Regions from separate parts of the Staphylococcus carnosus genome, predicted to be linked through region 1. Evidence: predicted binding sites of a transcription regulator. Region 1 holds the regulator's gene; the other holds the start of a gene.
The links. The regulator LexA, encoded in region 1, represses DNA repair genes until DNA is damaged. The targets are predictions, from matches to a motif close to CGAACATATGTTCG.
Positions count from the first base shown of each region.

Region 2: uvrB (excinuclease ABC subunit UvrB) is a predicted target of LexA. The motif match lies at 1,965-1,978, and genes of this name have one in related genera.

Region 1 covers NZ_UHCT01000001.1:1,576,597-1,580,028, forward strand. Annotated here, with positions in the region: gene DYE31_RS07570 (DUF896 domain-containing protein) at 175-417, opposite strand; gene sosA (DNA damage-induced cell division inhibitor SosA) at 551-784, opposite strand; gene lexA (transcriptional repressor LexA) at 928-1,551, shown strand; gene DYE31_RS07585 (CAP domain-containing protein) at 1,645-2,664, opposite strand; gene guaC (GMP reductase) at 2,687-3,432, opposite strand, start outside.
Region 2 covers NZ_UHCT01000001.1:2,147,482-2,150,913, reverse strand. Annotated here, with positions in the region: gene DYE31_RS10470 (COG3942 and LysM peptidoglycan-binding domain-containing protein) at 1-793, shown strand, start outside; gene DYE31_RS10465 (YfbR-like 5'-deoxynucleotidase) at 987-1,628, shown strand; gene DYE31_RS10460 (CsbA family protein) at 1,635-1,880, shown strand; gene uvrB (excinuclease ABC subunit UvrB) at 2,229-3,432, shown strand, end outside.

The sequences.
Region 1 (3,432 bases):
CATTTTATGCCATTATACATTATCTATAGTCCGTTTTACATTTATTGTTCTTATGAAACCGTTACCAATCAAAATAAATTATTTACTCTTTTACTTTTTTATAAAAAAATACCGCTTCAACACTATGCTGATGCGGTATAGCTCTATTTTAAAAATCAAATTCAACCTTTGATTTTAGCTTCTTTTATTTTGATCACGTTGTATCTTTTTCAATTTATCCGGAGTTACGTCGTTACTTTCAGGGTCTAACACTTTTGTATTTTCGATTTGCTGTTTAAATCCTTCGCGGAAAGTATCAAGATATTTTTGATGTAGTTCTGCTCTTTCCTTCGCTTCTTCTTTAGTTAAGCCTTCTTCTTTTTTCTTCTTTGAAAGTTCATTAATTCTATTAATTGTTTTTTTATGTTCTTCAGACATTTGTATAACCTCCATCATGCTGATAATCATTTATAATATCAAATTATTCTTTAAAATTAAAATGATACTCTGTTTATCTAGCTATTCCCTTTTTCAACAGATTATACACTTCATTAGAGACCAAACATTATTTTTAATGTAGTACAGCAATTAATGGTTTGCTTTCTTGTTCGCTATCCGCTTTAATATATCCTTCACGTTCGGCTTTTTGTTCTGCTTTAGCAGATATTGTATGATCTGTCATTTCGTACACTTGTTCTTTACCTTCAGATTGGTTTGCACTTATTATAAAAGCTGAAAACAGTATAAATGAAGTCAATAATACTGCAGAATACGCTAAAAAAGTCGATTGATATTTCTTAATCATTTTCCAACACTCCCAGAACATTTGTTTGCATAAACACAATATCAGAACGATTGTTCGCTGTCAATACTTTTACGAACAAATGTTTGTAAATGTGCTGTTCGCATGCTATAATAAGAACAAACTAGAAGAGGATGTGCTTTAATATGACAGAATTAACGAAACGTCAAAGCGAAATTTATGAATATATAAAAACTGTTGTCCACACAAAAGGTTATCCGCCTAGTGTCAGAGAGATCGGAGAAGCAGTAGGATTAGCGTCCAGTTCAACTGTGCATGGACATCTATCCAGACTTGAAAGCAAAGGTTACATCAGACGTGATCCTACCAAACCAAGAGCAATTGAAATTGTCAGTGATCAACTTGAAGAAAATGCTGAAATGGAAGGTACTATCCATGTTCCTGTTATCGGTAAAGTTACTGCCGGTGTTCCTATTACAGCTGTGGAAAATATTGAAGAATACTTCCCGCTTCCCGAACACTTAACTTCTACGCACAACAGCGACATTTTTATCTTAAATGTAGTAGGAGACAGTATGATTGAAGCTGGTATTCTCGATGGCGATAAAGTCATTGTCCGCAGCCAAACGATTGCTGAAAACGGTGATATTATCGTAGCGATGACTGAAGATGACGAAGCTACTGTCAAACGTTTCTACAAAGAGAAACATCGTTATCGTTTGCAACCAGAAAACAGCACAATGGATCCTATTTATTTAGAGCAAGTTACCGTTTTAGGTAAAGTTGTAGGTTTATTCAGAGAACTTTAATATACCTTTTCTGTTTGCATATTATCTCTTCTAAATAATCAGCACGTAAAAATCACCTCGGGACTGAGATTTCTCAGACCCGAGGTGATTTTTTTAACCTGTATAATCTTCTGTCCAGAACGGTTGTCTTTCTTTATTAAAACTGACACCGACACCTAAATTCTTAAAGTTAGACTGCAAGATATTTTTTCGATGTCCTTCTGAATTCATCAAACCTTCATGTGCAAAAATACTGCTTTGTTGACCATAGGCTAGATTTTCACCTGCTGTTTGATAATCAATTCCATCTTTTTGCATTCGATCAAAAGGTGATTCACCTTTTAAGTTATTATGATCAAAGTAGTGATTATCTGCCATATCATCACTGTGCTTACGCGCAGTATCCGATAATGGTTGATTGTATTTTAATACTGGTTTATCTTTTTGAACACGTTCTGCGTTGACTAAATCAAAATCTTGTAATTCAAAACCTTTTTCAAGCGAAGATGAAGGCGCCCCATATTGCTGTGTCAGACGGTCCTCCATTGTTTTACTCACCTGCATGAGCCCTTTCACTTGATTGTTTTCATGTTGATCATAAAATACAGTCGTATAAATGTTGTCTTTATTAAACACATCATACTCATCATTATCTAACTCAAACCGATATTTTCCTTTAGTAATTGAATCTAGAGGTTTGCCCATGCGTGATCGGACTGTATCTTGTGGTGTGCCATATTTAATCTTAGATTTAGACGAAATAACATTTTGGTTCGTATACATGGCATTTACTTTATTATCAATATAACTGACCATGATAAATGAATGATATTGATTATGATAGGTATACCATTTCAAACCATATTCATTGGCAGTTACCCTTTGAGGTTGTCCTAACTGTTTTTCTACTTGCGCTTTATCCATATTCATCTGAATATTTCTAATCGCAAAGTCTTGTTTATCAGGAACTTTCAACGCTTCTTTATTGATACTTTCTTTAGCTGCTAAAGCTTGGATTTTTCCTCTTGCTTGTTCTTGTATATGTTCCATCCACGGTGTTTCTTTTACCGGCATACATAATGCGATAAGCAAAAATACCGTGACCAGTCCAAACCATTTTCTAATTTTGGACACCCCCGCACATTAGTACAAAATCTTAGTCTCTGTCACCATTGAAAATAGAATTTCTAACAATGACATAATCTACTTTGCGTAAAGAGTCTAAATCTTTACCGCCTGCATATGAAATTGAACTTTGTAAGTCTTGTTGCATTTCAGTCAATGTATCAGCCAATGTACCTTTATGTTCGACAAACATTTTTTTGCCTTCAACATTTTTATGTTCGCCTTTTTGGAATTCTGACGCACTGCCGAAGTATTCTTTATAAAGTTTGCCATCTAATTCAACAGTTTCACCAGGAGATTCTTCATGTGCTGCAAATAAAGATCCTACCATAACCATTGAAGCTCCGAAACGGATAGATTTAGCAATATCACCATGTGTTCTGATACCACCATCAGCAATCATCGGTTTACGGGCTGCTTTACTGCAATGATTGATTGCAGCTAATTGCCAACCGCCTGTACCAAAACCAGTTTTAATTTTAGTGATACATACACGCCCAGGTCCAATACCTACTTTAGTAGCATCCGCACCTGCATTTTCAAGTTCCCTTACACCTTCAGGTGTACCTACGTTCCCTGCAATTACAAAAGTTTCAGGTAAATAAGATTTAATTTGACGGATCATATTAATCACTTGTTCTGAATGTCCATGTGCAATATCAATTGTGATATACTCCGGTTTTAATCCTTCTTCTGCTAATTCTCTAACGAAATCGTACTCTTTATCTTTAACACCTACTGAAATAGATGCAAATAATCCTTTATCTTGCATTTTTT
Region 2 (3,432 bases), 570 kb from region 1:
TCAATTAGTCTTGCCAGATACAGATATTGTAGAAGTGAAAGCGGGAGATTCTTTAAATTCAATTGCAAAGAAACATCATATTTCTGTAGATAAATTACATGAACTTAATCCAGGTCTTACAAACTTAATTTTACCTGGTGATATCTTAGCAGTTTCAGATAAAGGTGCAGCACATTTACAAGTATTATTTACTGGCAAAATTGCACCAGAAACTGAAAAACAAGCTTACAATGAAGAAGGTCAATCATCAAAACAACCGACATCTTCAAATTATCATAATGTAGAACAAGTAACGACAGCACCACAAGCTTATTATTCTAATGAAAACAATGTAGAATACAAAGCACCAACGCGTTCATATACAACATCATATAAAGTACCATCATATACAGCACCAACAAGTTATTCTGGAAATTACAGCAGTACTTCATATAGTGCACCAGCTGCTCAATCTTCTTATTCTAACTATTCAGGTGCAAACTACTATACATCTGGTCAATGTACATCATATGTATTCGAACGTGCCGGCGGTAAAGCAGGCTCATTATGGGGCAATGCGAATAACTGGGCAAATGCTGCTGCAGCTGCAGGTCGCACAGTTAATAACACACCAACTGCTGGTGCTATCATGCAATCAACAGCAGGTGCATATGGTCACGTTGCTTACGTTGAAGGCGTAAATGGTGACGGTTCAGTTCGTGTATCTGAAATGAACTACGGTTACGGCCCAGGTGTTGTAACTTCACGTACACTTTCAGCAGGACAAGCTGCATCATATAACTTTATTCATTAATTTAATTATTAATAAGCACTGTTCTCATTTTGAGGATAGTGCTTTTTTGTTCAAAAATAGTTATTGAATGCGTATTTAAAGGGTAAAAGACAAACGGAAATAAAAAAATGCAGATGGTGTTTTCAAAGTTCTTGCAAGAATATAAACTTTTCGAGTATAATAACTCATTAAATAGACAAGGGGTGAGCTAGATATGGGTGTACATCAATATTTTAAAAGACTATCAGATCTAGAAAAGCTAATACGCTTGCCTGGAAAATTTAAATATTTTGAGCATAATGTAGCTGCGCATTCTTTCAAGGTCACTAAAATTGCTCAATATTTAGGTACAGTGGAAGAAGCGCATGGTAATGAAATTAACTGGAAAAACTTATATGAAAAAGCGTTAAACCATGATTTTGCGGAAGTGTTTACAGGAGATATCAAAACACCTGTAAAATATGCAAGCCGTGATTTGAAGAAGTTATTCTCACAAGTAGAAGAAGAAATGGTAGATAATTTTATCAGAGAAGAGTTTCCTCCAGAATATCAAGACGTCTATAGAGAACGACTGCAAGAAGGGAAAGATGATTCTTTAGAAGGGCAAATTCTTGCTGTTGCTGATAAAATCGATTTACTTTATGAAACGTTCGGAGAAATACAAAAACGTAATCCGGATGATTTGTTCTTCGAAATTTATGAGATGTCCCTTGAGACAATTATGCAGTTTGATCATTTAGTATCTGTACAAGATTTTATTGAAAATGTAATTCCGGAAATGTTAACAGAAAACTTTATCCCACGATCGGAATTGCGAGAATTAACGATGTCGATTTTAAATAAAAGAGATGGGTGACAACTTATGGTTCTCGTTTGGTATCTTTGTGCTTCATTTTTCCCGTGTATTCTAGTGGTTTTGTTCAGCGTTGTAACTAAGAATAAATGGGTAGGAGCAATTGTAACGTTAACGCTTATCGGCGGCTCCATATATAAAGGATTTTTCCATAGTGAATGGATTATTTTCATAGATGTGGTTTCGCTTTTAGCAGGATTTGTTATAGTTGATCAATTAAATCTCCATAAACAGCATGAAGATGAAGATCGTTAAATAAAAAAATATAGAATATGAAATGAGGGTGCTTGTCATATGTCGACAAGTGCTTTTTTCGTCTTTTAAAAACTTTTGTGACTGCGAACAGATGTTTGTACCTTTTTTGACAAATCTGTTAGAATATATAGTGATATTGAAAGTTTGAGATAAAGCCAAAATGAGAATATATAGCATAGTAAATAGGGTTAATTTAAATGCATAAATGAGTATTGCAAGATATGAGTAAAGCAATTCTCAACTATTAAAAGAAGGTTGAGGCAAAACGTATGTCTCAGCCGATTTGTGTTTTAATGCATTGTTATAAATGAAGAAATGATTTAGAAATAGAAGGAGGTTGCCACTTGTATGGAACATCATCCATTTAAAATTGTCTCTGATTATGAACCTCAAGGCGATCAGCCTGCAGCAATTAAAGAATTGACAGAGGGTATAAAAGCAGGTAAACGTCATCAAACATTATTAGGGGCAACAGGAACAGGTAAAACGTTCACAATGAGCAACGTAATTAAAGAAGTAGGTAAACCGACACTTGTAATTGCACATAACAAGACACTTGCCGGTCAATTATATAATGAATTCAAAGAGTTGTTTCCTGAAAACAGAGTAGAATACTTTGTCAGCTTCTATGATTATTATCAACCAGAAGCTTATGTTCCTTCGACTGATACTTTTATAGAAAAAGATGCAACGATTAATGATGAAATTGACCAATTGCGCCACTCAGCAACAAGTTCATTATTTGAACGTGATGATGTAATTATCGTTGCCAGTGTCAGCTCGATCTTCGGTTTAGGGAATCCGGAAGAATATAGTGATTTAGTTGTGAATATCAGAGAAGGCATGGAAATGGATCGCAGCCAATTTTTAAGAGACTTGGTTGATATTCAATATACAAGAAATGATATTGATTTTAAACGTGGTACGTTCAGAGTGCGCGGAGATGTTGTTGAAGTATTCCCAGCTTCACGCGAGGAAATTTGTATTCGTGTGGAATTTTTCGGTGATGAAATTGATAGAATCAGTGAAGTGAATTATTTAACTGGCGAAGTGTTGAGACAACGTGAACATTTTTCAATCTTCCCGGCATCTCACTATGTAACACGGGATGAAAAATTAAAACTTGCTATTGAAAGAATTGAAAAAGAGTTAGAAGAGCGTTTAAAAGAGTTACGTTCTGAAAATAAATTGTTAGAAGCGCAAAGATTAGAGCAACGTACGAACTATGATTTGGAAATGATGAGAGAAATGGGCTTTTGTTCAGGTATTGAGAACTATTCTGTCCATTTAACATTGCGTCCGATTGGTTCAACGCCATATACGTTGTTAGATTATTTCGGTGATGATTGGCTTGTAATGGTCGATGAATCCCATGTTACTTTACCTCAAATCAGAGGAATGTATAACGGTGATAGAGCACGTAAACAAGTGTTGATTGATCATGGATTCCGTTTACCAAGTGCGATTGATAACAGACCTTTAACATTTGAAGAGTTTGAAGAAAAAGCTAAACAATTGGTTTATGTTTCAGCAACGCCAGGTCCATATGAAT